4 regions of the Glutamicibacter sp. X7 genome follow, and region 1 is predicted to be linked to each of the others. Evidence: riboswitches for the same ligand, from Rfam matches in the RefSeq annotation. Region 1 holds a riboswitch; each other region holds the start of a gene.
The links. Region 1 has a riboswitch for S-adenosylmethionine ahead of ACYU0X_RS01445 (O-acetylhomoserine aminocarboxypropyltransferase/cysteine synthase family protein). Riboswitches for the same ligand answer to the same signal wherever they lie in the genome.

Region 1 (7,153 bases):
CGCATGCTCAATCTTCACGCACCGGTCCATCACCACATTCATGCCGGCAGCTTCGGCGCGACGAGCAACCTCTTCATGCCAGGACCCCAACTGTAGCCATAGGATCTTGGAGCCAACGGCTAGCCCCTCGTCCAATACCCCGGGAAGGTCATCATGTTTGCGGAAAACTTCGACCATGTCGGGCACCTCGGGCAGGTCGGCCAGCGACTTGTAGACCGGTTGTCCCAGAATTTCATCTAGCACCGGGTTCACGAAGTACACGGTGTACTTACTTGAAGAGAGCAGGTAGGTGGCCACAAAATAGCTAGCCCGCGACGGCTTATTGGAGGCACCGACAATGGCGATGCTCTTCGTCTCGCGCAGAATCTTCAGTCGCTCGGCGGCCGAAGGCCCCTGCCAGCTGCGATCGTGCGTCATGCTTAAGCCCCCTTCGGAGTAGTGATGGTGCAGGCTGCGCCATCGAAGTTTGCCGCTACGGCTGGTGATGGCTCGGCAACCTGCTGCGCGGCGGTCAGGGCCTGATCGAGATCCCAAATAATGTCCTCAACATCTTCAAGGCCGACGGAGAGGCGGATCAGGTCTTCGGGAACGCCGGCTGACACGAGCTGTTCGGCGGTGAGCTGCTGGTGGGTGGTGGAGGCCGGGTGCAGTACCAAGGTGCGGGCATCACCAATATTGGCCAGATGGCTGGCCAGTTGCAGGGAGTCGATGAATTTCGCTCCTGCGGCCCTCCCTCCGGCCACACCGAAACTGAAGACCGAGCCGACGCCCAGCGGCAAGAGCTCACTGGCCCGCTGGTGTTGCGGATGTCCCGGCAATCCAGCGTAATTGACGTAGCTGACTCGCTCATCTGCTTCCAGCCAGGCCGCCACAGCCTTGGCGTTGGCCAAGTGAGCGTCCATCCGCTGGGGCAGCGTCTCGAGGCCTTGCAGCAATTGGAATGCCGACTGGGCCGGTAGTGCCGGGCCAAAGTCGCGTAGCTGTTCGCTGCGGAGCTTGGTCAAGAAGCCGTATTCACCAAAGTTGCCCCACCATGAAACATTCCCGTAGCTGGGAACCGGTTCGGTCATGGTGGAGAATTTTCCATTGCCCCAGTTGAAGGTGCCGGCCTCGATGACCACGCCGCCCAAGGTGGTGCCGTGCCCGCCGATGAATTTCGTGGCCGAGTGGATCACAATATCTGCGCCGTGCTCGATCGGCCGGAGCAGGTAGGGAGGAGTCAGCGTCGAGTCCACCACAAGGGGGATGTCGTGACGGTGCGCCGCCTCGGCGAGCCCCTTCACATCGGCAATATCGCCGGAGGGGTTGGCGACTACCTCCGTGTAGAGCACCTTGGTATTGGGGCGAATCGCCGCCTCAAAATCTGCTGCTTCATTGGAATCGATGAAGGTGGTTTCGATACCAAAGCGCCGTAGCGACACATCAAGCTGGGTGATGGTGCCGCCATAGAGCTTCGCCGAGGCGACGATGTGGTCCCCGGCTTGTGCCAACGCTGCGAAAGTGATGAACTCCGCTGCCATGCCGGACCCGGTGGCGACGGCACCGATGCCGCCTTCGAGGGAGGCCATGCGTTCTTCGAACGCGGCGACCGTCGGGTTGCCGATGCGTGAGTAAATATTTCCGTACTTTTGCAACGCGAACAGGTTCGCGGCATCGTCGGAGTCCTTGAAGACGAAGGACGTGCTTTGGTAGATCGGGACCGCGCGGGCACCGTGTTCGGCGTCGGGGGTGCCCCCAGCGTGTAGTGCGCGGGTGCGGAACCCGAAAGTATGGTCGGCCATGGGAAGGTATCGGCTCCTTAGTCGAGGCTGAATTCGAGGCAAGGAATCCCGAGGCTCAATGTCACTTTGCGGCCATCGAGTCGAGGCGGAAAGTTGCTCCATCGTTTCTGGCGGTAGCACCGTAACCACCGGCTGTGGCAGGTTGCTGCGGCGTCATCGAACCAGATCTCTCGGCCGCTCGGGATGGTACGTAACAGTTTGCCAATGTGACCGTTTGTGAACCAAGTATGCGTCGTAACGTTGCGGCCTACGGTGGTTAGACTCGGTGATATGACTGCTTCGATTGCCCTAGTTCGCCATGGACAAACCGACTGGAATCTGGCCGGGCGCCTGCAAGGTCAAACGGACATCCCACTAAACGCTACGGGACGACAACAGGCGCGCGAGGTCGGCCGCTCGCTACAGGCGGGCGCCTGGGACTTGGTACTCGCCTCGCCACTGGGTCGGGCACAGCAGACGGCCGAGCTCATCGCCGAAGAAGCGGGGCTGGCCACCGGCCGACCGGTTGCCGGGGTGATGGAGCGATTCTTCGGCGAGCTGGAGGGGAGGATCCCGGCGGAACTTCCCGAGGGAGCCTATGAACAGTTATTGGAATCGGCAGAATCGAGCCACGCGGTGACCGCCCGGTTGACTCGGACCCTGTGTGCGCTCGCCGAAGAGTACCCGGGACAACGCATCCTTTGCGTGAGCCACGGCGGTGCCATGCGCCGGTTGCGTGATGCTCTGCTCGGGCGTCGTTTGCCCGAGCCGGTCGCCAATGGCGAGATACTGCCCGTACCCTTGCCGCGGCTATACGAGCTGGCGGGGGAACTGGGGATTGAAGTTCCTGTCGCTACCCGTTAGCGCTGGGTTTACCAGCGGGCGGGGCCTAGCGCGGTAGCTGCTCACCACGGCTCGCCTTGCTGGCCGGCGAAGGCGGGTGGACCTAGGGGCAACGTAGGACTCGTTGCGAAACGACAATCGCCGCAACCCCTTGAAGGAGTTGCGGCGATTGGTGGGAGAGGACTGGCTGCGTTAGCTACAGGGTGCGCAGAATGTCTTCGACACGCTCCTTGGCGTCACCGAAGAGCATTTGCGAGTTCTCCCTGAAGAACAACGGGTTTTGCACGCCGGCGTAGCCACTGGCCATGGAGCGCTTGAAGACGATCACTCGCTCCGACTCCCAGACACGGAGCACCGGCATTCCGGCGATGGGGCTTCCGGGATCTTCAGCGGCTGCCGGGTTCACCGTGTCGTTGGCACCGATCACGAGCACCACGGTGGTTTCGCTCAGCTCGTCGTTGATCTCGTCCATTTCCAGCACGATGTCGTAGGGCACCTTAGCCTCGGCCAACAGCACGTTCATGTGCCCGGGCAGTCGGCCCGCCACCGGGTGGATACCGAAGCGAACCTTGACGCCCTGTTCGGTGAGGCGGTGAGCGAGTTCGGCGACCGGGTACTGTGCCTGAGCGACGGCCATGCCGTAGCCCGGAGTGATCACTACGCTATCGGCCGAGGCGAGAAGCTCTGCGGTTTCCTCGGCGGTGATTTCGCGGTGTTCGCCCTGCTCCTCGTCCTTCGACGCGGAGGCTTCGATACCAAAGCCGCCGGCGATCACCGAGAGGAAGGAACGGTTCATCGCCTTGCACATGATGTAGGACAGGTAGGCACCGGAGGAACCCACCAGCGCACCGGTGATAATGAGCAGATCGTTGCTCAGCAGGAAGCCAGCGGCCGCAGCGGCCCAGCCCGAGTAGCTGTTGAGCATGGAGACCACCACCGGCATATCGCCGCCGCCGATGGATGCGACCAGATGCCAGCCCAGCACGAATGCCAGAACGGTGACGGTCACGAGCTGCCAGAGGGCAGTGTTCTGCACATACAGCACCGTGAGCACCACAAAGGCCACCAATAGCACCAGGTTGATGAGGTTCTTGCCCGGGAGTGTGAGCGGTCGCGACTTCATCCGTGCCGAGAGCTTCAGGAAAGCCACGATCGACCCGGTGAAGGTCACGCCACCGATGAAGATGCCGATGAACACCTCACCCCGGTGAATATTCTCCAGCGCACCATCGAGCGGTGGGTGCTCGAGATGGCCGTTCCAACCGACCATCACGGCGGCCAAACCGACGAAGCTGTGCAGTAGGGCGATGAGTTCGGGCATCCCGGTCATTTCCACAACCCGGGCACGCCAGAGTCCAATGGCGCCACCCACGACGACCGTGACCACAAGCAGTGTGAGGCCAAGTCCCTGGTTACCTTCGCCGGGAGCACCAAACAGGCTCAACGCGACGGTTGAAAGTAGGGCCAAGGTCATGCCGATGATGCCAAAGACGACGCCTCGCCGTGAGGTTTCGTGCTTGCTCAGCCCGGCAAGGCTGAGAATAAAGAGGAGACCGGCGGTGATGTAAGCCGCGCTCGCCAAGGAGCCAACGGTCAAGAGACCGGGAAGCTGATCGGTCACGAGAGAACTCCTAAGGTCAGAAGGTCAAGGGCGATTGCGGGGTTAGTCATGAGCCGAACCTCCGCGTGAGAACATCGCGAGCATTCGTCGGGTCACCGCGAAGCCACCGAAAATATTGATTGTGGCCAGTAGAACCGCGCAGGCCGAGAGGATCTGCACCAGCAGATTTCCCGAGGTGATCTGCACCATCGCGCCGACCACGATAATGCCGGAGATCGCGTTGGTGACCGACATCAGTGGCGTGTGTAGCGCGTGCTTAACCTTGCCGATGACGTAGAAACCAATGACGACAGACAAGATTAGTACCGTGAAATGCTGCGCGAGCGGAGCCGGGGCCACCGCGTTGACGAGGAACAGCAAGGCAATGCCGACACCAATGAGAACGCCTTGCCCCTTGGCACCAAGACCGCCGGAGTGTTCGCTGGTCGGCGTAACCGGCTCGGCGGGTTGCTGCTGTGGCGGGGCCGCGGCAACCTGCACCGGGGGAGGTGGCCAGGTCTTTTCGCCGGAGCGCACCACGGTGACCGAGCGCTGCACCACGTCCTCGAAGTCCAGCACCAGCTGCCCGTCCTTGCCGGGGGTCAAAAGCTTCAGCAGGTTGAGGATATTCGTGCCGTAGAGCTGTGAGGCCTGGGCAGGGAGACGTCCGGGCAGGTCGGTGTAGCCGAGGATGATGACGCCATTCGGGGTCACCACGCGCTCTCCAGCGACAGAACCTTCGACATTTCCACCCTGGCCGGCGGCCATATCAACGATGACGCTACCGGGCTTCATGCTGGCGACGTCTGCCGCCGTGATGAGCCGGGGCGCGGCACGGCCCGGAATCAGCGCCGTGGTGATGATGATGTCGACCTCGGCGGCCTGTTCGCTATAGATCTGGGCGGCGCGCTCGTTGTACGCGTCGCTGGTCGCCTTCGCGTAACCGTCGGTCGACTGCATCTGCTCTTCGACCTCGACCTTGAGGTATTCGCCGCCGATCGACTTGACTTGATCGGCTACTTCGGGCCGCGGGTCGGTCGCGCGCACAATGGCACCGAGGCTACTGGCAGCACCGATCGCCGCGAGCCCCGCGACACCGGCTCCAGCGACCAAGACCTTGGCCGGTGGAACCTTGCCCGCCGCGGTGACCTGACCTGTGAAGAAGCGCCCAAACTCATGGGCAGCTTCGACCACCGCTCGGTATCCGGCGATATTGGCCATGGAACTGAGCACATCCATGGATTGCGCACGGGAAATGCGCGGCACTGCATCCAATGCCAGTGCGGTAATCGGGCGCCGAGCCAGATCTTCAACCAGCTCCGGGCGCAGGCCCGGACTGAGTTGTGCGATCAGTGTGGCCCCCGTCTGCAGCTGGTCTAGCTCATCATTGGTCGGAGGATTGATCTTAAGGACTACATCGCTGGCCCAAGCCTCGGTCGTACTCACAATGCGAGCCCCAGACTGGACATAGGCGTCATCCGGGAAGGAAGAGGCCGCTCCTGCCTGAGTCTCGACGAGAACCTCGAAGCCTAGGGCCAGAAGTTGTTTAACCGTGGCCGGTGTGGCCGCAACACGTGTTTCGTGACCCGCTTCGGCCACGATGCCTAATTGCGTCAAATTGAAACTCACTTTCGTTACTCGAGCGGGCATCATTGCCCGGAACGTTCACGACATCAAGCTTGGTATATCTTTGATATATTACGAACGAATATACTACTAGCCGGTCGATGTTGGCTAGGAAATGTATATATTGTCCGAAAACTGGGCCGTGCTCTGCGCCGCACAACGGCGCCGTTTCCCGCCCAAACGAGCCAAGACCCCGAACCGGAGAAGTGCGGCCCGGGGTCAACCTTGCTCGGCGATATGCCGTAGCTCGCGGAGGTTAGCTGTCCAGGGTAGGTCCTGGCTGCAGCTCATGAGGTACGAAGCGCACCATCATCGCCTTGAACCCTGGCGTGTTCGACTCACGCGCCACCAGATCGCGATGCACCAAGGCATTCGCTTCCGGGTAGTACGCCGCCACGCAACCCCGAGCAGTGGGGTAGGAGACCAGCCGGAACCGGTTCGCCCGCCGCTCGCTACCGGCAAAGGTCGAAATCACATCCACCAAATCACGATCGGCGAAGCCGGTCTCCGCCAAATCATCGGGATGGATCAGAATTACGCGACGCCCATCCTTAATACCGCGGTACCGGTCGTCCAGGCCATAGAAGGTGGTGTTGTACTGATCGTGTGACCGCATGGTCTGCAGGATCAAGTGTCCTTCCGGAGCGCTCAGCGACTCAAACTCGCTGACCGTGAACTGACCTCGACCGCTGGAGGTGGCAAAGGAACGGGTATCGCGAGGAGGATTCGGCAACACAAAGCCATTCTTCTGGCGAACCCGCCGGTTGAAATCCTCAAAGCCCGGCAACACCCGTGCAATGTGGTCGCGGATCACATCGTAATCCTCGGCCATGCTGCGCCAATCTACCGGGTGATCATCGCCCAAAATCGCCTGCGCCATCCGTGCCACGATCACCGGCTCGGCCAGCAAGTGCTCAGAAACCGGCGTCAGTCGGCCCTGGGTGGAGTGGATGACCGACATCGAGTCCTCCACTGAGAGGAACTGCGCTCCCTTCGGGTGCTTATCGTCTTTATCGGTACGTCCCAGCGTCGGCAAGATCAGCGAAGTCTGCCCGTGAACCACATGTGAACGATTCGGCTTCGTGGAAACGTGTACCGTGAGCTTCGCCCGGCGCATTCCGGCTTCCAACGCCTCGGTGTCCGAATTCGCCAACGCGAAGTTTCCACCCATGGACACGAAGACATCCACCTCGTCATGCTCAAAGGCATGCAGAGTCTCGGTCGAGTCGTACCCGTGGGCGCGCGGAGAGGTAATCCCGAACTCGGCGTCCAGGGAAGCCAGCAGTGCCTCGGTGGGCTTCTCCCAAATACCCATGGTGCGATC
Region 2 (7,153 bases), 360 kb from region 1:
TAGCGCGGGGTGAGCGCGGCGTTGATTGGGCCAAGGTTGCCGTTGTCTTCGATGCGAATTTCTTCCATGGCGAAGATCCTTTCACTGTCGATCTGACACTCCACGGTGAGTTGTCAAATATGAAACGTAGGTTTTCTACCATGCTATTTAGAGGGCAGGGTCACGTCAAGGCTACGCCGCCAAGACATGAAAAAACCCGGGCGAACCCGGGTTAATTTTTAGCCGTCGACTCGGCCATCTGCGGCACTCACAGGGGGCCGAGCCCCGCGGACCAACGCCCTGTCGACCTCATGGATCCCTATGCCAAAGGCCAGGGACACCGCCAGAGATTTAATCATCAGTTGCTCCAGCGAGTACGCCACCCAGACCAGTTGCACCGGTCCGGCCAGCACGAGAATGAACATGCTCCAGAGCAGATACATCGCGGAGGTATGTGCCCCAAAGAGCTGCGGGTACCGCGCCCTGCGGCGCACCGTAGCCACTCCGAGGGCGATAATCACGACGGCCAAAATAGCCGCCCCGATAATGAAGAAGTTTCGTTGCGTGCGCAGGAATGTGAAGGTCACGCCAACCAACAGGCCGGTGAATAACGCCAACCCCCAGCCAATACTCTTCGGGGTCGAGTTGGATTTATCCTTGCTCACGCATTCCTCCCTCCCGCGCCGCTACTTTTCCTCCGCCGTAGTCAACACAGAGGACACCGACTTTAAGAATACGCGGTCAGCGGAGGCTAGAGCACCATTGTCCAGGTGACCACGCAGGGCTCATCGATGGGATTGATCCAGCTATGCGGTTCGCGGCCCGGGAAGGTGACGGTGTCTCCGGCGCTGAGCTCAATGCGTCGCTCCGGAAGAATGAGGATGAACTTTCCCGAGTGCACATGCAGAATCTCGACCTGACAATCCATCGAGTACAGATCGTCCTCGCCGGCTCCGTGTGGAGCGATCTCCGCACGGATAACCTGGACTCGTTTTTCGGTTCCCGGCGTAATCAACTGCTCGGTAATGCCCTCGCCGCCCAAGGAAATTCGCGGAGCATCGGCCAGCCGAATGATCTGCGTCTCGGGCACGCTGAACAGCTCCCCGACCTCGATACCCAACACCTCGCACAGCGAAAGCAACGTAGCGACCGACGGGCTGGTGAGATCGCGTTCGACGCGCGAAAGAAAGCCCTTGGTCAGGCCCGTCATTTCGCCAACCTGCTCAATGGTCAGGCGACGAGCCTGACGTGCGACTCGCAGTCGGGATCCAATATTGATGGCCGAGCCACTCGGCTCAACCGGCAACGCCTTCATTCGGGCAGTTCCCCTTTCCTCGGGTGGGTGCCCCAGGTTCAATCCAACGTAATTTTCGCCGGAAGGGGTTACATGCCCACGCATCGTAAACTACCATTCGTTTACCAATAGAAATATTTTGTTTCCGCAATCATCCACGCGGAGACACACTCGCACTCGTAAGTTAGGGACCATGATGGAAATCGTCAATGGCGCCATCGTCATCATTTATCTCCTAGGGATGCTCGCCTTCGGCTGGTGGGGCAAGACCCGCACGCACTCCAATTCGGACTTCCTCGTCGCGGGCCGTCGACTCGGCCCCGTGCTCTACACCGGCACCATGTCAGCCCTCGTGCTCGGGGGCGCCTCCACCGTCGGCGGCGTCGGACTCGGTTACAAATTTGGCCTCTCCGGTGCCTGGCTCGTTGCGGCCATCGGTATCGGCGTGGCCGCCCTATCGCTTTTCTTCGCGCCAAAAATCCAGCGTTTGAAGATCTTTACCGTTTCGCAGATGCTGAGCCTGCGTTATGGCTCGAAGACGGCCACGAACGGCTCTGGCGTGGTGATGCTCGGCTACACGCTGATGCTGGCCGCTACCTCCACCGGCGCCTACGCCACGGTCTTCACCGTCATTTTCGGTTGGGACCGCTGGCTGGCGATCCTCATCGGCGGCGCCATTGTGCTGATTTACTCCACCATTGGCGGCATGTGGTCGATTACCCTGGCTGATCAGGTCCAGTTCTTCATCACCACCGTTGGTGTCTTTGCCCTGATGTTGCCCTTCACGCTGTCGTCGGCCGGCGGACTTTCAGCTATTCGCGACCGCCTCGAAGCCGAGTTCTTCACCTGGGACGGCATTGGCACCCAGACCATCATCACCTACTTCGTCGTCTATGGCCTTGGCATGTTGATCGGCCAGGACATCTGGCAGCGCGTCTTCACCGCCCGTACCGACAAGGTCGCCCAATGGGGTGGGCTGACCTCCGGAATCTACTGCATCATCTACGGCGTCGCCGGCGCGATGGTGGGTATGGGCGCTCGTGTGGCGCTACCGGGACTGGCCGAAACCGCGAAGGACAACCCGGACGTTGTCTTCGGTACCGTGGCCAGCGACCTGCTGCCCATCGGTCTGGGCGGCATCGTGCTGGCCGCCGCCTTGGCTGCCATGATGTCCACCGCCTCCGGCGCCCTGATTGCCTCGGCAACCGTTGCTCGCAACGACGTGTTGCCTGTCGTGGCCAACCTATTCGGTCGCACGGTGCAGGTGGATCACGAGAGCAACCCGGAAGAAGACGTGAAGTCCAACCGTTACTGGGTGCTGGGGCTCGGCGTGCTGATCATGTTGCTGGCCATCGTCTTTACCGACGTGGTGGCCGCGTTGACCATTGCCTACGACATCCTCGTCGGCGGTCTACTGGTCTCGATCCTCGGCGGACTGATCTGGCGCCGCGGCACCGGAATCGGTGCGGCCTCCTCCATGGCCGCCGGGGCACTGGTGACCCTTGGCACCATGATCTACCTCGAGATTCAGGCCGAAGCGCCCTTCGCAGGCGTGTACGCCAACGAACCGATCTACTACGGCCTGGCCATTTCCGCCATCGTTTACGTGGTCGTTTCCTTGGCCACCAAGCCGACCGATGACTCGGTTCTCGCACACTGGAGCGAACGCTTGTCCGGTCGCTCGACCGAGGAAGGCGTGCGCCGCAGCTAGCCGGGGCACCCGCTGACCGGCAGGGGGCCGCGAACCACTTGGTTCGCGGCCCCTGTTCTTTTGCTGGAGATCTTCCTAGGCTGTGGACCATGAGTCTTAGTCAGGATCCAGGCGCGCAGCGCGTTCGAGAGTACCTCAACGAGGCGCGAGAAGCAGTGTTATGGAAATGCGCCGACCTGTCGGAGGCCCACGCCCGGCAGGAAATGACCGCCACCGGAAGTAGCATCATCGGGATCGTGCATCATTTGACGGCAACGGAGTACGCCTACTTCGGCGAATGCCTGGGCAGAACTCCGCAGGACGAACACATGCGTCAGGTGCTGGCCAGCGACGACCCACAGGCAGAATTCACCGTCCCAAAGGAGCTGACCCTGCGCGAGGTCTGCGAAAGCTACCGCCGCGCCATCGCTTTCGCCGAAGCCGCCTGCGACGAGCTCGAGCCCACCACCGCGGCCGAAGTAACCTGGTGGGTCACACACCGGCACACCAATCTGGCCCGCCTCGTCACTCACATGTTCGGCGAAACAGCCCGCCATGCCGGTCATATCGACATCTTGCGAGAACAGCTCGACGGCTTCGCCGGACTGTACGCCCATGCCCCGAATCTGCCGTAACAGAATTCGGTAGGCCACGCCGTACGGTAATATCGGCCGTGTAGCTTCACGAGATGTGGCGCCAAGCTCCGACTGGCCACACACCAACCCCAAGTTCATGGGTGGTTCGGATGAGGAAGCGGTCCGTGTGCCATTGCCACGGGCAAGAGCTTAAGCGCGAAGGATCGCCCATGGCCGACGCCGTGTTTCCCTTGATCGATACCCATGCCAATGTTGTCCGATTCCGGAGACAGGGCCGCTGGGAAGAATGGGGCATAGCCAATCCCGACGAACTGCTAGGTACGCTCTCGCGCGCGGTCGATCGGCCACGCTTCGACGCCGAAACACAGCAATTGTTGATCCGCACCGCCGCGCGTGGAGCCCGCGGAGGCCGGCTGCGCGTATTTAGTCTTGCCAAATTCCCCAGTCCCGCTTCGCTGGCTAGTGTGGGGAGCTGAGAAGTTCGCCTTCGCCGGGCGTAGCAGCCCGGCTTTGCCCCAGGAGCAACAACGCATGAGTAGCGACAGCTCGTCAGCACAGCCCACCTCGGCACAGATCCGCCGTTGGCGGCGCTATTTGGCCGATGAAATCGCCGAAGGCGCCATCTATCGAGAGCTGGCCGAACGCCGCACAGGGCAAGAACGGCAGATCCTGCTGGGGCTCGCGGAGGCCGAAGAACGGCATGAGGCCTATTGGCGGACCAAACTCGGCGAGCATGCACGCCATGTGCGTCCGTCGACCCGCCGCATGTTCCTGCGCTGGTTGGCACGTCACTTCGGGTCGGTCTTCGTGCTGGCCTTGGCTCAGCGCGCGGAAAGTAGCTCCCCCTACGAAAAGGATGCCGACGCCACCGCACAGATGGCGGCGGACGAACAGGTACACGAGGAAGTCATCAGGGCGCTAGCCACGGCGGGACGGGCACGCCTCTCGGGCAATTTCCGGGCCGCGGTTTTCGGGGCCAACGACGGTTTGGTCTCCAACTTGGCCCTCGTCATGGGCGTCGGGGCCACCGGCGTGGCCTCTGGTTTCGTGCTGTTCTCGGGTATCGCGGGCCTTTTGGCCGGCGCGCTGTCCATGGCAGCCGGTGAGTATGTGTCGGTACGGTCGCAACGCGAGCTGCTGACCGCCTCGCGGCCCACACAGGTCACTCTCGCGGCGGCCCCGAACCTGGACCTCGATGCAAATGAGCTTGTGCTGATCTACAAGGCGCGCGGCATGAGCGACGAAGATGCCGAGCACCGAGTTGCCGAACGCATGGGCCTTTTTACCTGTGACTGCAACCCTTCCTTCTCCTTGCATCCAGAGGCTCGCGCCGAAGAACTTGAGAAGGAGCACGAGGAGCTTGGCTCGGCCCCGGGCGCGGCAGCTTCCTCCTTCGCCTTTTTCGCCTCCGGCGCCGTCATCCCGATCCTGCCGTATATCTTCGGTCTGTCGGGCACCGGCGCGGTCGTGCTCTCGCTGGTCCTCGTCGGGTTGGCGCTGCTTGGTACCGGCGGCGTGGTGGGGCTGCTCTCCGGCGCCTCTCCGCTCAAGCGCGGCTTGCGTCAGCTCGGCATCGGGTTGGGGGCGGCGGCGGTCACCTACTGCCTTGGTCTGCTCTTCGGGACCACCGCCGTCTAACCTCACCGGCCTTCGCTTGGCTCCACATCCCAGCTCTCGAGCGTGGCCTTGGACCAGCTGCCGTAGGTTGGGTTCGGTAAGACGAACCATTCCCGGCCGAACTTGTCGGCTTGCTGCTGCACCAGTTCATGCTGGGTTTCCAGATCGCTTCCGGCATAGGCAGCGTCGAAGTCATGCATCGTGTCGCCCAGTTGCATGACCACACGGTGCTCGCTCTCTACCGCAGCGCGTCGTTCCTCCTTGGGAGGCCCGAGCAACAGCACCTGGTCTTCAACGGCCTGCGGTAGGCCCAGGCGCTGCAGGTCCGCCAACGTATCGTCGAGGTTCGCTTCGGTCCGATCGGAAATGTAGTAGATGTGCACCCCGAGCTCGTCGGCTCGTTTAAAGAAGTCCAGGGCCCCGTGGATGAGCGTGGGATCGCCTTCGCGTTCCCAATGGTCCCAGGTGTCCCAGGTGCTGTAGTCGTGGCAGTTTTCTAGATCGCGCGCTAGCAGGGCGCTGTTATCGATGGCGGTCTCATCGAGGTCGGTGATGATGGCCAGGTCTTCGCGGAGTTTGCCGCTTCGTCCCTTGGAGGCCTGTTGGACCACTTTTTCGAGTTGCTGCGTGGCCAACGCGTAGGTTTGTCCCTGCAAGGCCATGGCCTCGGCCGATTGTTGTTGCCAGCGCAACCCCATGGCATATTCCGCGACCTCACAGTGAGACTCGGCTCCCGCGGCGGCCGGCTCACCGCTGGCTAGCGCGTACCCGCCCAAACCACCAATGGCGAGGGTGGCTGCCACAGCAATCATCTTCTTCATATCGTTTCCTCCATGCGGTACGAACCGGTACTCCGACCGGCCTGACCGCGCCTACGCTAGCAAAGATAGTTGCCCACGTCACAGGGCGTTCCGTGATGTGTACACGCGCTAGCTTTGCAGCGTCGCACGGGTACGACGGCGTAGCGGTTGGACCGACTGCAGGAACTCCACGGCCGCGGCCCCCGAGTCCACCAGGGCAATCCGGAAGCGCATTGCTTTACCGGCGGACAGCGCTTTGAGCAGGGGGTACACCGGCAGGGTTTTCGTCCAATGTTCGACGCCGACCAAGACGATCGGGGTCACGCGGGCCGAGGGGGCATAGTAGTTTTCGCACGCATCTTGGAAAATCTCCTGCACCGTACCGGCGGATCCGGGTAGCACGATGATCCCGCCGTTGGACTGCTCGAGAAGGATCGATTCACGCATCGAGTTGGCGAAGAACTTCGCAATGTGGCTGGCAAACAAGTTCGGTGGCTCGTGCCCATAAAACCAGGTCGGTATGCCCAGCGAACAGCCCGTCCGGGCAAAACGTTGTTGCACCGCCAGCGCGCTCCGCGCCCATGCGGTGCGACTATCCTGTGCCAGGGGTGCCTCGGCCAACATGTCGATGGCCTGATCAATTTGCGGGTTTTCGTACCCCGCGAGCCAGGCTCCGGCATTCGCCGCCTCCATCGCACCCGGGCCTCCCCCGGTGGCCACGCTATACCCGCTACGTGTTAGCAACGCGCCGAGGCGTACTGCTTGGGCGTAGCTCTCGCTTCCGCGAACACAATCATGTCCGCCCATCACCCCAACGATCGGCGAGCGCGAAAACCTGCCCTCATACACCTCGTGCTCCAATGCTCGAGCGACGTGGTGATCATGCAAGGTTGTGGCCAGCGCGAATTCCTCGGTCGGCCGGCCGGGCACCGCCTGTTGTTGGGCAAAGGCGTAGATCAGCGCGTCGGGCACCTGCCGGTACCGGAGTTGTTCAATTCCGGCATACAGCTCCTCGGCGGTGTACAGCGCACGGCGTTGGGCGTTGAAGGGTGCGACCTCGGTCGACTGCCCCAGACAGAGTGCCCCGTGCAGTTGCACCTGTTCTTGCACCCCGTCGGCGAAGGTGCACCCGATGAAAAGGCACCCCGTGTAGTCCAAGCGACGTAACATCCCGGTA
Region 3 (7,153 bases), 340 kb from region 1:
CTTGGTCCACTGCTCATCGGCCACATCGCCCTTACGCAGCGCCTGCAGCTGAATGGAGGCCTCGGCGGAGAGCAGGCGCATGGCGATTTCATTGCGGCCCATTTCCAGCGAGAAGAACACGGTGGCCATACGGTGCTTGATGGCTGCCGAGCGTGCGAAGTCCAGGGCGAAGGTGGACTTACCCACCGCCGGGCGAGCCGCGATGATAATCATCTGTCCGCCCTGCAGGCCCTGGGTCAGCTCGTCGAATTCGTAGAAGCCGGTAGGCACACCGGTAATGCCATCGCCGGCGTTAGCGGCGTTCTCGATCTCATCGACGGTGCCTTCAATGATGTCGCTCAGGCGCACATAGTCTTCGGAATTGCGGTTTTCGGCGACCTTGTAGACCTCGGCCTGGGCCTCGTTGACGATGGCATCGACCTCGCCATCGGGTGAGTAGCCCATTTGCACAATGCGCGTACCGGCATCCACCAGGCGGCGCAACACCGCACGTTCACGCACGATCTCCGCATAGTAGGCCGCGTTAGTTGCCGTGGGGACTTGCTGGACCAGATTGTGCAGGTAGGCGGCGCCACCTACGCGCGCCAGCTCATTGCGTTTGGTCAGCACATCGGCCACGGTCACCGCATCGACCGGCTCACCGCGACCATACAGGTCCACGATGGCCTCATAGATAAATTCGTGGGCGGGACGGTAGAAGTCCGCACCGCGCACCACCTCGACGACGTCGGCGATGGCATCCTTGGAAAGCATCATGGCGCCCAGCACGGAAGACTCGGCGGCCAGATCCTGTGGAGGTGTGCGCCCCGCATCCGCGTCGCGGCTTTCGTACGTCGGCTCAGCGCTCATAACTGACACTTCCATCCCCTTGAGTTCCACCCGGGCGGCTCTGCCCCCACCTTTTAACCAACTCACCAACACTGTCAGGCGTTACCGACAGGTTGAGTCGTGACATTGTGGATATTCGTCCGCCCTGTGCCAACGATAGGCGCGTTTACCACGGATCGAAACCCACTTATCCACAAAATATGTGGATAAAGGTGAAGCCCCTGTGGATTCGCTGTTTACGACTTGGGGAGAACTCTGTGGATTATTAAAATCACATCTTGTCAATAGCCATCTGACAAGGCCGTTTAGAAAATGGGTACTGTGGATACAAGTTTATTTTTCACAGTTATTCAGCCTGTAGATATCGCCTGTCCACAGCGAATCACCGCGTTTCCGGGGCTTTAGACAGGTTTTCAACCCCTTATCAACAAGTTATCCACTGGATTGTGGATAACTATGTGGAATCTTTTCATACCTTATGCAGAGTCGGGCGTGTGACCCTAGACAAGCGCGGGCAGTCGGCGAATGGCCGAGTCATGGAAAACGACCGGGTCATGCTCGGCCACCCGGTGCGCATGCACGCGCAGTAGCACCACCCAGTGATCGCCTGCATCGACCTCGGAGTAGATCGAGGTTTCAAAGTGGGCGGCCGAGTCATCCAGCAACAAGGCCCCGTCGGCGGTAACTTCGGTGGAGACGCCGGCAAAGCGGTCGCCATGCTTCGACGCCAACTGGGCACACACCCACTCGTTGCGTTCACTGAGCACCGAGATTCCAATGCGTCCAGCCCGCCGCAACCGAGGCCAGGTTCGCGAGGACTTTTGCACAGCGAACATCACCAGCGGTGGCTCGAGAGAGACCCCAACGGTAAAGGAGGACGCCACGAATCCCTCTTGGCGCCCATCTACGGTGGCGCACAGGGCTGCAATTCCTGAGGGGTGTCGGGCAAAGACCGTACGCAGGGAGTGAGAATCGAGATCGTAGTTCAGCGGCAAGGTTTTATCCTTCGTTCTCATGCCCACCGATGCGTGACATGGACGCTCTGCGGCACGAGACCGCGGGTTTCCATGGTTTTCGTCTCGATGTGCGGTACTTGCCCCGCACGGCCAGTACGGGACCGAATCGTCACCTGGAGCACCCCACTACCGTTGAGAGGGTTGCCGGCCGACAAGCCAGGGCTAGATGTCGACACTCTTGATTCTGTTAAGAACAATATGGGCTACATGACGCGAGGGTCAAACAAACTGCGTAGCAAAGCTCAATATTCACCGGTTTATTCGACCCGCCGCGTCACTCACGGACTCGCGCCGCGTAATCTTCGTTGTTCACAAGGCGTAAGCGGGCTCAGCCCAAAATGCTGCCACTGATCAGCGAGATAATCATCGCCAGCACCGCGGTGTTGAAGAGAAAGGCCACATAGGTATGCGTCCGAATGGTGCGCAGGCCCTGGCGGGTGCGCGGGGTGCCTCCGTTATAGGCTCCCGCGGCCGAGACCATCAGCGCCATGGAAAGAAAGTCACCGAAGTCCGGTGCCTCGCGGATGTCGAAGTCAATGTGTTCACCGGCGGCATTTAGCCGGAAGTACTGCAAGGCGAAAGTGTAACCCACCGAAACCCAACTGGCCGCGGCCGTTACGATAACCAGCGCGGGTACGAGCGCACTGGGGCTGTCCCATGGCGTGAGGACCAGGCAGATAGCCACCACGAGTGAGGCTAGGGCAAGCGAGAGGGACCACGCCTGCGCGTCGTGTGCGCCCATGAATCGGCTCAACTGGCTCGGCCCGTGCTGCCATTGGTAGCGCGCGATGCGTTCGAGCAGACGTGGGTCGGTGCGGGTATATAACCAATGTGTCCAGCCAAGATTAAGCACCAGTGCCAAGGCCAAGCCACCGCCAACAGCGGTGACCAGCAACGCCGCACCATTTATGTCGGAGCGGGAAAGTAGTGAACCGATAAGGAGCGCAGGCAAGAGCGGTAGCGAGGTTACCGCGAGCCGGAAGCCGTCATCGAAGGCAAGCCGGCGCCACCGCGCGCGCAAGGTTCGCTTGGCCGATTTCATAGCTCAACTCTCGCACAGAACGAGATGACATGAGGTGCATTGCGCCATTGTTTCGCGAAATAAGCCCCGTTCAGGGGCGTGTCTTAATGGCTATAGTGCAAGTACACCGCCGGTGGCGACCCCGAATGGAGCCAGTATGCACACCGAGATTCCTGACCTGCTCGACGCCCTGGGAGACAGCCGTTCGCTCTTGCGCGAGGCTTACGTAGATCTCGACGAGCAGGGATTTACCCATCGGCCCCACCCCGGAGGGCCCAGTCTCCAAGATCCCCTGCGGTTAGCCATTGAACTGGAGCTGGGGTGGTGCGCGCTGATCACACACGGCGAGCGAGCGCAGGACACCCAACCTTCCGTCGCCACGGCGAGCTCGTTAACGGCCGCCCTGCAGCAGTATGCATTGGTGGCCGCGGCCACCGATGCGCTGATCAGTTCGCTCACGGTCTTCGACCGGCGGCTAAGTGTTCCGCCGACCCCATGGACCCCGCCGGGCAGCACGTGGTCCCTGCGCCGCGTCATTGCCCATCTGATCACACAGACGGCATTTCAGGCAGGCCAGGCCCAAACACTACGTGCCGGGCTTGCAGCGGCCGCCTCGGGGTCCTGAGCGCGCCCGCTTAGAAGATTCGGATACTAGAGGCCTGAGGTCCCTCAGTCGAGTCCACCTCGAGGCGTAGGCTACCGCCCAGTGCCTCGACATAGCGCTGTAGTGTCGCGAACTGCACCCGGTCGAATTCGCCGCGCTCGAGCTTGCCGATCCGCTCCGCTTTGACCTTCAGCAGGGCGGCCAACTCCTGCTGGCTCAAGCCCGCGCGCTCACGGAGCTCACGCAAGTTCTCTTCACGTTCGGCCTGTTCAAGACTCCGCCGATGTTCGGCCACACGTTCCTTGGCGGAATCGTCCAACTGCGACTGGTCGGGAAAGACTGCGCCCATGCTAAAACCCCATTGTTCTGCTTGATGCCGGTGATTCACGGCCCAGCGTAGCACCGGGGCGTCGGCGGATCCGCCTCCGTGTTAACTCATGACCACGTTCCGCTGGGCACCGCCACAGGCCCTGATCGAGCGCGGGAGCTTTCGGGCTGTTGAGCCCGCGGTGCGCGGCGTAGACTAGGCGTCCACGGGCCTTGTCGGCAGAAATGGGCTAGGGGGACAGCATGTCTCAAACGTTCACCTATGACGTGTTTTCAAGCCTGGATGGATATGCCAGCGCCGGTGAGCACTGGGGCGGCTACTGGGGCAAGCAGGGCCCCGAACTCCTGGCTCGGCGCCTAGCCATCTATTCGGAGCCCTGCCTGCTAATACTCGGTGCGGCTACGTACCGGCTCTTCGCGCATTTCTTGGCCACCGAGCCACCGGATTCCGAGGTCTTCGATCCTTGGGTCAGCGCAATGCTCGGCCAACCGATGCTGGTGATCTCCACAAGTCTGCGCGAACCGCTGGAGCTACCCAATGCGCGGCTGGAGCGGGGTGATGCGACCGAGGTGGTGGCACGGTTGCGCGAGGAATCCAGCGTGCCGCTGCGCTCTCATGGAAGTATTCGGATGAACCGAGCGCTTTTGAATGCCGGGCTGGTCGATATCGTGCAGCTTACGGTTTTCCCGGCGCTCACCGGTGCCAGTGGTAGCGACCGGATCTTCGCCGAGGTCGGCGACTTTGACCTGGAGCTACTAGATGCCCGACTGCTGGATTCACGCACCCAGGAGTTGAGTTATCGTCCCACCCCGCACCCCTAGCGGGAGTACCTCGTAACTAAAAACGCTGTGAGTATGGAGGTGGCTGGTCTGGGACTAGCTGGCAGGATAAGAACCGGCCGTCCCGCCCCGAGGATGTGACTCATTAAAACGCTGACCCGAAAGGTGTCATCCGATGGATCTGTCCATCTGATCGGGGTGGGTCGACCGGGACCAATCCGGCCCACCACGGTGACTTGATCAGAAGAATGTCCGCCCCTTTTCTAGGGGCGTGACCCATCACAGTGCTGTTCCGTAGTGACCCTTACCCGGACTGGTACCGGCCGTTCACGGCCGACCAAGAAAATCCAGGAAAGGAAAGTACGGTGACCGCACAACCTATCGTCGCTCATTCTTATCCATTTGTCGTGGGTGTCGACACTCACGCACGCAATCACGTCTACGCCATCATCAACGCAAGCAACGGTGCGTTGCTCGATACGCAGTCATTTCCAGTGACCAGTACTGGGATTAACCGGGCCATCGCCTGGGTCGCGCGACGAACCGAAGGCAACGCAGACACCCTGTGGGTCATCGAAGGGACCGCCACCTACGGGGCAATCCTTGCCGGCACGGTCGCCGCCCATGGATTCCCCGTCACCGAGGCACCGCGCATGAGCAAGAAACAGAACCGTGGCGTGGGAAAAACCGATGCTTTAGACGCCCACCGAATGGCGGCAGCGTCCCTGCCGTTACCGGTAGAGAAGCTACGCCATCCGCGACTGAATGAAGGAATCCGCCAAGGATTACGGATCCTCGTCACGGCACGCAGCTCGATGACCAAGGACCGTACCAGGGCCATGAACGCTCTAAACGCCCTGGTACGCAGCAACGAGTTGGGGATTGATGCCCGCAAGAAGCTCACCGGCAGCCAGATCACTGAGATCAGCCGCTGGAGAGAGCGGGAAGAAGAGCTGTCGCTGCGGATTGCACGGTCTGAAGCAGTACGCCTGGCCAAACATGTCATGGACTTGGACCAGCACCTAGCGACCAATGAGCAGCAACTAGACGAACTGGTCAAAGCCAGCGAAGCAGCACCCTTACTAAATGAAATCGGGTTCAAGGCAATCACCGTAGCGAAATGCTTCGTCGCGTGGTCCCATGAAGGGCGGGTGCGCAATGAAGCGGCATTTGCCTGTTTGGCAGGAGTAAATCCGATTCCTGCATCGTCCGGGAATACGATCAGGCACCGACTTAATCGAGGCGGTGATCGGTCGTTGAATGCTGCCCTACACTTGGCGGCGGTGACACGTATGACTCATGACGAAGAGACACGTATCTATGTCGAGAAGCGTCAGGCTCAGGGGAAAACTGATCGGGAGATCCGCCGATGCATCAAACGCTATCTCGTCCGTCGAATTTTCAAGATCTTCAGTGTTTCAGCAACATTTGACCAAGCTCCAGTTACGCCTTGACAGACATAGAAGAATCCAATGGGTGGCACCCCGTTCACGCGGAACGGGATGCCACCCATTGATCAAAGTGAAGCCGAAAGGGCCTTACTTCTTGGCGGCAGCCACAACCTGCAGGCGCAGGTTGGCAACGACGTCCTCGTGCAGACGCACGGTGGCGGTGTAGTTGCCGGTAGCCTTGATGCGGTCATCGAACTCGATGTTGCGCTTGTCGATCTTGCCCAAACCGGCAGATTCGACGGCAGCTGCAATGTCAGCGTTCTTGACGGTGCCGAACAGGCGGCCGTTAGCGCCAGCCTTGACGGTGACCTTAACCGGCTGGGACTTCAGCGATGCTGCCAATGCCTGAGCTTCCTCGAGATTGGCAACGGCGCGAGCAGCGCGAGCAGCCTTGATCGACTCAACCTGCTTCTCACCGCCCTTGGTCCAAATGAGTGCGTAGCCGCGCGGCAGCAGGTAGTTACGGGCGTAGCCGTTCTTTACCTCGACAATGTCGCCAGCGGTACCCAGACCGGATACTTCGTGAGTCAGAATGATCTTTGCCATGGTGGTATCCCTTCCTTAACCGCGGCCAGCGCCGGAGTAAGGCAGCAGGGCAACTTCGCGGGCGTTCTTGATAGCCTGTGCGATCTTGCGCTGTTCCTGAACGGACACACCGGTCACGCGACGAGCGCGGATCTTGCCGCGGTCGGAGATGAACTTACGCAGCAATGCGGTGTCCTTGTAGTCGATGACGGTGATGTCAGCGGCCTTCAAGGGGTTGGACTTTGGTTTGGGCTTACGGATTTCAGCCTTAGCCATCGTGGAGCTCCTTAGCTTGGGAGCCCGCAGAGTGATCTGCGGGATGGTGAATAAATGAGTTTAGAAAGGTGGTTCGTCGTTGCCCGGGTTGCCCCAGCCACCGCCGCTGTTGTTGCCACCGCCGGTGCTCCACGGGTCGTTGGATGGAGCATTCCATCCGCCACCCTGCTGCGGCTGTTGCTGCTGCTGTGGGGCGTTCTGCTGCGGTGCGTTGGAGAAACCTCCACCGCCGCCGAAGCCACCGCCCCCACCGCCGGAGCGCTGGGTGCGGGTTACCTTGGCGGACGCGAAACGAAGCGAGGGGCCGATTTCATCGACCTCAAGC
Region 4 (7,153 bases), 720 kb from region 1:
AAATATTGACCACGAAGCACCGCAGCATCCCTGGCACCGCTACGTCGCATTGGGAGACTCTTTCACCGAGGGCATCGGCGATCCCGATCCGCATAACCCCGGACGGCACCGTGGCTGGGCCGATCGGGTAGCGGAGGAGCTAGCCCGGCAAAATCCGGGCTTCTCCTATGCCAACCTCGCCATCCGTGGACGCCTCATCCGGCAGATCATCGATGAGCAAACCGAGCCGGCCAAGGCCCTGCGCCCCGATCTGATCAGCGTCTGTGCAGGCGGCAACGATGTGCTGCGCCCCGGCGGGGACCCGGATAGCATCGCCGAACTTCTCGATGGTTTCATCGCGGATTTGGCCAGTACCGGCGCCAGCATCCTGCTGTTCACCGGTCCGGATATCCGAGATACCCCAGTATTGGGCGGAATTCGCGGCAAGGTTGCCATCTATAACGAGAACGTGCGCACGGTCGCCGCACGCCACGACGCGATTGTGGCGGACTTGTGGGCCATGCGGCAGCTGCATCAGCCGGTCATGTGGTCAGAAGACCGGTTACATTTCTCGCCGCTAGGACACCAGCAGATCGCAGCCATGGCCTTAGATTCGCTGAACGTCTCGCATGAACTCGACCTGGACATCGCCGTCGACCCGGATCTGCGTTCTTGGCGCGAGGCTCGCATCGATGACCTGCAATGGGCCCGTGAGCATCTCGCCCCGTGGGTGCTACGCCGTCTGCGGCACCAGTCCTCCGGCGACGGAATCACCCCCAAGCGTCCCGAAGCGGTACCGTTTTCAACGCAACGGGCAAACGATTCGCTCGGCGCCGGTGCCGAAAGCGACCAGCTCTAGCGCAAAGGACCGGCCATGGCTTACACCCACCCACAATTGGCAACGCTCTACGATGAGGATAATCCCGACGGGCCGGATCATGATTTTTATCGAGCCTTAGCCGAAGAGATTCAGGCCGAGGTAATTGTGGATGTGGGCTGTGGCACCGGCCTGCTGACGGTGAGCTTGGCCGCCGAAGGACGAACGGTTGTAGGACTAGATCCGGCCGCGGTGATGCTCGAACAGGCACGGCAACGCCCCGGCGCTGAGCGCGTGCAGTGGATTGAGGGAGATAGCACTTCACTACCTGCGTTGCGGGCAGACTATGCGGTGCTCAGCGGCAATGTGGCGCAGCATATCCCCGATCCGCAGTGGCAACGCACGCTGAACGACCTGCACGAACGGCTCAGGCCGGGCGGGATGATCGCCTTCGAATCACGTAATCCGCAGGCGCGCGCTTGGGAATCCTGGGTCGGCGAAGGTAGTACGACCAGGCACACCGCGGCCCTCGGCCCGCTTCGTGAATCCACGCAGCTGCGTGGCATAACCGGTGAGGTGGTTTCGCTGCGTTTCGAAACCCAGCGACTAACTACGGGGCAGCAAATCGTTGAGGACCTGGACCTAGTCTTCCGCACGCGGCAGCGCATCACGGAACAGCTAGTACACGCTGGATTTACCCTCAGGGCCGTGTATAGCGACTGGCAGCACTCCGCTTTTACCGGTACCGAGCCGCTGATGATCTTCGTGGCTACTGCCGGGACGCGGCGGAGCTGATCAGATGCGCCGGTCGTCGATCTCCGTCCGCATGGCGGCGCTGATCAGCGCCCTCTTTGCCATGCTGAGCTTCTGGTCTCTGGGCACAGGGAACGACCGGGCAGCTATAGGCTGTGGCGCTATGGCCGTGCTCTGGGTGGGCGTGTGCCTCTGGCGCTCCCGCCAACGAACTACGGCCCGCAACCGCGAAGCTCCATCGCATACTGAGGAGTCGGATTACGGGCCGTAGCGCATTTCCATATTTAGGGCTCTTGCTCGAAAACCAGATGGCTGAGCACCCCGTGCAGCTGTTTGGCGTCCGTCAGGAAACCATCGTGGCCAATGGGTGAGTCGATGTAGTACACCGGCTTCGGCACAGGCAGTGCCGCGGCCAGCCGTTCGGACTGTTCCGGGAAGTACAGTCGATCGCTACGCACTGCCGCAATTACCACGTTGACCTCCGCGAGCCGGGCCAATGCCGCCTCGAAGGAATCGAAACCACGCGCGATATCGTGGCTCATCAGCGCCTCGGTGAGCACCACATAGCTGTTCGCATCGAAACGGTTGACCAGCTTGCCGGCCTGGTGGTCGAGGTAGCTCTCCACCTGGTAGCGACCGCGTGGCCAGGTTGCAGATCCCAGTGGTTGTTCTTGGCCCTGCGCCGTCCGCCCGAAGCGGTGTTCCAGTTCCGCCTCGGAACGGTACGTAATGTGGGCCAATTTGCGGGCGATACCCAAACCCGCATCGGGGCCTACGGCATTTGCGTAGTAGTCCCCTTGAGCGAAGTATGGGTCCTGCCGAATCGATTCGATTTGCACCTGAGCGAAGGCGATCTGTTCGGCAGTGGACTGACCGGTGGCAGCCATAACCACCAGATTCCTCACCCGATCCGGATACTGCACGGCCCATTCCAGAGCGCGCGCTCCACCCATGGAACCACCCATCACCGCATGAAACACGTCGATCCCCAGTGCATCGGCGAGTTTCGCCTCGACGTGCACCGCATCGCGAATTGTGGTGAACGGGAAGCGCGACCCGTAGGGACGGCCCTGCGCGTCGTGGCTCGATGGCCCGGTGGAACCGTTGCACCCACCGAGCATATTGACGCTGAGCACGAAATATTTATCCGTATCCACGGTGAGCCCCGGACCGACGAAGTCCGCCCACCAGCCGGGCTGTGCGGCATGCCCGGTTGCCACATGTGCATCTCCGGTCAGCGCATGCAGCACCAGCACCGCGTTGCTGCCCTCGGCATTGAGCGTGCCAAAGGTTTCGTAGGCCAGTTCCACCTCGGGCAGGTACCCGCCGGTTTCAAAATGGTGCTCACCCACGGACAGGCGGCGCACAATGCCGTCCTTCCCGTCGATGGTCGGGTGATCCGAATACGTCGGCTCGGTAGTCACGGGTATGCTCATATGCCTTAGTGTGTCTCTTGCAATTCCTTCGAGCCGAGCTCACCTACGGCGGCGAAGCCGAGCTCGAGATCGGCCAGAATGTCCTGGATATTTTCGATGCCCACGCTCAACCGCACGAGGCCCGGACGCACACCGGCGGCCAGACGTTCCTCGGCGGAGAGCTGCGCGTGGGTGGTGGAGTCGGGGTGCACCACCAGCGAGCGCACGTCGCCGATGTTGGCAAGGTTGGAGTGAAGCTTGAGTCCATCGACGAAGGCTTGCCCGGCGGCGGTGCCACCGGCCACTTCGAAGGCCACGATGGCCCCAACACCCTGCGGAGCGTACTTCTGCCCGCGCTCGTACCATGGCGACGAAGGTAGCCCTGCGTAGCTGACGGATTCGACCAGTTCGTGCTGTTCAAGGAATTCCGCCACGGCCTTGGCATTGGCCACGTGGCGCTCCACGCGCAACGACAACGTCTCAAGTCCCTGTGCGATCAGGAACGCGTTGAAAGGTGCCACCGCGGAACCGAGGTCACGCAGGAGCTGGACCCGGGCCTTGAGGATGTAGGCCAAGTTGGCCCCGAGAATGCCGTTGACGCCAAGGTCACGGGCGAAAACCAAGCCGTTGTAGGACTCATCCGGGGTGTTGAAGCCCGGGAATCGTTCCGGGTCCTTAGCGAAGTCGAAATTCCCGGAGTCAACGATTACGCCAGCGATGGCGGTGCCATGTCCGCCGAGGTACTTGGTGGCCGAATGAATGACAATATCGGCGCCCCACTCGATCGGACGGACCAGGTACGGCGTCGCTAGGGTGTTGTCCACGAGCAGCGGCACACCGGCTTCATGGGCCACGGCGGCCACACCTTCGATGTCCAGCACGTCCTGGCGCGGGTTGGAGACTACCTCACCGAAGAAGGCCTTGGTGTTTGGACGCACGGCCTCGCGCCATGCCTCGAGATTGTCCGGATCGGCCACGAAGGTAACCTCAATGCCCAGACGCTTCAGGGTGTGCTTGAGCAGGTTCTGCGTACCACCGTAAAGGCTGGGGCTGGCCACGATGTGATCGCCGGCTTCGGCGAGGTTCAGAATAGCGAAACTGGTTGCCGCCTGCCCGGAGGACAGTAGCAGTGCGCCCACGCCGCCTTCGAGATCTGCGATGCGGTTTTCGACGGCTTCCTGCGTTGGATTGCCGATGCGGGTGTAGATCGGCTCGAGTTCTTGAAGTGCGAATCGTGCCGCGGCGCTCTCGGCACTCGGGAAGACGAACGATGTGGTTTGGTAGATCGGTAGCGCACGTGCACCGGTCACCGGGTCGGGTGTCTGTCCTGCGTGGATCTGACGAGTTTCAAAGGACCAATTTTGGCTCATGGTTTTCCTCCAATTAGTTCATAACTAGTTAGGGGTACACCACTGAAAACACACCTGCATGGAAGACCACACGGTGGCGCCTTCCAGGGAGTAACCCGCGCTTGTCCTGAGCACGCATCTGCGTGCAGGGCCAGGTCTTCACCCGGGGCACCCCACCGCGGTTGGAGGGTTGCCGTCCAGCGAGCCGGGGCTTGTCACTGGAACTCATGACCTAGCTATAAGTCTGCCGACTGTCGAAGAATTTTGCAATCTGAGACTTATTGACGTGACGCAGTGGGTCACAATCACGTAATCAGGGAATTTGATCAAAGAATATTCGACTAGGACCCCGAGGCGGGAAACTCTGGACAGAAAACCGCGCGCCTTCAGAATGCAACGCGCTTACCTAGACACCACCATCCCCCATGCCTCACATCGCTACACAGCGATCGAGCAAACCAACTCGAGGGCGGCACTTAGGATGAGCCTTGCGGTTTACTCCAGCAAATAGGCTCAATGACGGGCCCAAACGCAACTAAGGTGAACCTAAGTCGAGACTTGAATCACATGGTGCAATGATGTAGCCATGATGAGGCTAGATCACGTTTCGTACGCTTGTGGCCCAGATGGGCTGATGCCTACTGCCGAGCGGGTATCCAAGACCTTGGGATTGGATTTCGTCAAAGGTGGCGTGCATCCACGATTCGGAACTCGCAACGTAATTTTTCCGCTAACGAACAATCAGTACCTCGAAGTTGTCGAGGTACTGAATCACCCGGCCAGTGACAAGGCCCCCTTCGGCCAAGCGGTGCGGGCCCGCTCCGAGGCCGGCGGCGGCTGGATGGGCTGGGTTGTCTCACTCGATGACCTCTCGGACGCCGAGCAACGGCTGGGTCGTGAGTCCGTGCCGGGTAACCGCAAGTTCCCAGATGGCCGTGAGCTGACCTGGCGCCAGATCGGCATCAAGGGACTCATCGCCGATCCGCAGGTCCCCTACCTAATTCGCTGGGACGAGGGCACAGAGGAATTGCACCCCTCACGCGCGCTAGAACCGCGCGGTTCGATTTCGCAGATCTCAATCGCCGGATCACGTGATCGGGTACTCGAATGGCTTGGACAACCGCGTGAGGTAGTCCTAGGCGACGTCATCATGAATTACCAGGCGCCGAACGGGACTCCTGGCATCATGTCGGTTACCTTCGAAACTCCGAATGGCACCGTGGTTCTTTAGAACTTTGCAGTGTGTGGTCGGCATACCAATTGGGGTGTGCCGACCTCCACGTTTTAAGACAATGCATCCTGCGTCTGCGGAAGAACCATTCCCAGCACCTCGACGCGTTGTCTTTCAAAACCCAAGGCCCGATAGAAGTCACGGGCCTGCTCATTGCCATCGCGCACCATCAATTGGACCTTGGGTACTCCTCGCTGCTCAAGCCAACTCGTCCCCGCCTGCACCATTGCACGCCCGAAGCCTCGACGTCGCGCACTCTGAGCTACCGCAAGATAATAAAGCCACCCACGGTGCCCGTCGTGGCCTACCATCACCGAAGCGCCCAGCTGCCCGTTGACCATCCCGAGGAGCAGATCCGACGAGGGCCCAGTGATAGCGCGGCTGATATCTGCTCGAGCATCATTCCAGGGTCGCAATAGCTCGGCCTCCTCCCACAATGAAATCAGGGCGGTACCGTGTTCTTCGGTGGCGGCAACAATTCTGATGTCCATGATCCATCTCCTAATTTCCGATGCCGATGGCCGGGCCAATGAGCATAAACCCGACAAAGCCCACCGCATCTAAGAGGAAATGGGCTATCACTAGTGGCATTACCCGGCCATAACGCTGATAAATCCAGCCGAAGACCAGTCCCATGACGAAATTGCCGAGGAACGGTCCGACGCCCTGATAGATGTGATAGCTACCGCGCACGAGCGCTGAGACCACAATGATCGCCATAGGCGAGAGCCCGAAGAACTTCCGGTAGGCACCGAGAAAGGCCAGCATGATGACTTCTTCGAGAATTGCATGGCGCGCTGCGGATAGCAGTAGTACCGGAATGCTCCACCAGTATTCGGCTAAGTTTGCTGCGTGCAGCGCTGTAGTGATCCCTAGAGCCCGGCCTGCCGCATAGAGGCCCAAGGTGCCTAATCCCATGGCGAGGAAAAGTGCCGCACCCATTAGCAGGTCCCGGAATGGACGCCGCAGGTCGAAACCAATGTCATGGATGGTACGCCCGAGGGTCAGGCGCAGGAAGTACAGACTGAGCACCACCGGGACGAGCGCAAAAAGTATGTCGAGGAGCTGGTAAGTCAGGTCCAGATAGGGCCGCGAACTTAGTGAGTCATTCAGCGACGTAGTTTGCTCCCCCAGCGGCGCACGCGTGAGCTTATCGAGGAAACTGACCAGCGAATACACGGCGCTTTGTCCCAGTGATAGGGCCAGCACCAGTAGCACTTCGAGACGCGGTGAACGATCGGTGCGGGACGTAACGGCAGGCAGTTGAGGTCTCACCCCATGATCATAGGCAGTGACTGCTGTGTTTGCGCTGAGCGAGTAGCGGCTAGGGTTGGTTCTGAACCCACATGTCAATGCGAGGATCCTGATGACGTCGTTAGCTTTAACTGCCGAACGAGAATTTGCCCGCGACTTTTATCCGTCCGTCGACTGGGAGCAGGCCACTATCAATACCGGCGGGCAATTTCACCGGGTGCTCATTGCCGAAGGGCAGGCCGTGATCCGAATGGCCCGTACTAAGCAGGCAAGTGACGACATGCCGCGGTCGGTGCAGTTGCACGCACGCATGAATGAACTACTGGACTATCAAGTCCCTCGGCCGTTGAGTGGC

Region 2: another riboswitch for S-adenosylmethionine. It lies ahead of ACYU0X_RS03190 (hypothetical protein); the one in region 1 lies ahead of ACYU0X_RS01445 (O-acetylhomoserine aminocarboxypropyltransferase/cysteine synthase family protein).
Region 3: another riboswitch for S-adenosylmethionine. It lies ahead of ACYU0X_RS16730 (flavin reductase family protein); the one in region 1 lies ahead of ACYU0X_RS01445 (O-acetylhomoserine aminocarboxypropyltransferase/cysteine synthase family protein).
Region 4: another riboswitch for S-adenosylmethionine. It lies ahead of ACYU0X_RS04840 (bifunctional o-acetylhomoserine/o-acetylserine sulfhydrylase); the one in region 1 lies ahead of ACYU0X_RS01445 (O-acetylhomoserine aminocarboxypropyltransferase/cysteine synthase family protein).

What each region holds. Positions count from the first base shown of each region.
Region 1 is NZ_CM142678.1:263,122-270,274, forward strand. It holds gene ACYU0X_RS01440 (CoA-binding protein) at 1-417, opposite strand, end outside; gene ACYU0X_RS01445 (O-acetylhomoserine aminocarboxypropyltransferase/cysteine synthase family protein) at 420-1,781, opposite strand; SAM riboswitch class I at 1,877-1,971, opposite strand; gene ACYU0X_RS01450 (histidine phosphatase family protein) at 2,052-2,624, shown strand; gene pntB (Re/Si-specific NAD(P)(+) transhydrogenase subunit beta) at 2,800-4,224, opposite strand; gene ACYU0X_RS01460 (Re/Si-specific NAD(P)(+) transhydrogenase subunit alpha) at 4,267-5,820, opposite strand; gene ACYU0X_RS01465 (FdhF/YdeP family oxidoreductase) at 6,086-7,153, opposite strand, start outside.
Region 2 is NZ_CM142678.1:622,173-629,325, reverse strand. It holds gene speB (agmatinase) at 1-68, opposite strand, end outside; gene ACYU0X_RS03210 (hypothetical protein) at 219-644, opposite strand; gene ACYU0X_RS03205 (helix-turn-helix domain-containing protein) at 731-1,294, opposite strand; gene ACYU0X_RS03200 (sodium:solute symporter family protein) at 1,470-2,984, shown strand; gene ACYU0X_RS03195 (DinB family protein) at 3,074-3,598, shown strand; SAM riboswitch class IV at 3,643-3,753, shown strand; gene ACYU0X_RS03190 (hypothetical protein) at 3,769-4,035, shown strand; gene ACYU0X_RS03185 (VIT1/CCC1 transporter family protein) at 4,091-5,197, shown strand; gene ACYU0X_RS03180 (5'-nucleotidase, lipoprotein e(P4) family) at 5,200-5,997, opposite strand; gene ACYU0X_RS03175 (LOG family protein) at 6,106-7,153, opposite strand, start outside.
Region 3 is NZ_CM142678.1:3,525,980-3,533,132, forward strand. It holds gene dnaB (replicative DNA helicase) at 1-849, opposite strand, end outside; gene ACYU0X_RS16730 (flavin reductase family protein) at 1,329-1,844, opposite strand; SAM riboswitch class IV at 1,913-2,028, opposite strand; gene ACYU0X_RS16735 (DUF1345 domain-containing protein) at 2,173-2,886, opposite strand; gene ACYU0X_RS16740 (mycothiol transferase) at 3,023-3,490, shown strand; gene ACYU0X_RS16745 (helix-turn-helix domain-containing protein) at 3,501-3,818, opposite strand; gene ACYU0X_RS16750 (dihydrofolate reductase family protein) at 4,040-4,618, shown strand; gene ACYU0X_RS16755 (IS110 family RNA-guided transposase) at 4,942-6,030, shown strand; gene rplI (50S ribosomal protein L9) at 6,115-6,573, opposite strand; gene rpsR (30S ribosomal protein S18) at 6,589-6,828, opposite strand; gene ACYU0X_RS16770 (single-stranded DNA-binding protein) at 6,889-7,153, opposite strand, start outside.
Region 4 is NZ_CM142678.1:982,116-989,268, reverse strand. It holds gene ACYU0X_RS04860 (SGNH/GDSL hydrolase family protein) at 1-838, shown strand, start outside; gene ACYU0X_RS04855 (class I SAM-dependent methyltransferase) at 854-1,591, shown strand; gene ACYU0X_RS04850 (hypothetical protein) at 1,596-1,820, shown strand; gene metX (homoserine O-acetyltransferase MetX) at 1,834-2,985, opposite strand; gene ACYU0X_RS04840 (bifunctional o-acetylhomoserine/o-acetylserine sulfhydrylase) at 2,991-4,334, opposite strand; SAM riboswitch class IV at 4,427-4,546, opposite strand; gene ACYU0X_RS04835 (VOC family protein) at 4,900-5,544, shown strand; gene ACYU0X_RS04830 (GNAT family acetyltransferase) at 5,598-6,035, opposite strand; gene ACYU0X_RS04825 (CPBP family intramembrane glutamic endopeptidase) at 6,046-6,819, opposite strand; gene ACYU0X_RS04820 (aminoglycoside phosphotransferase family protein) at 6,911-7,153, shown strand, end outside.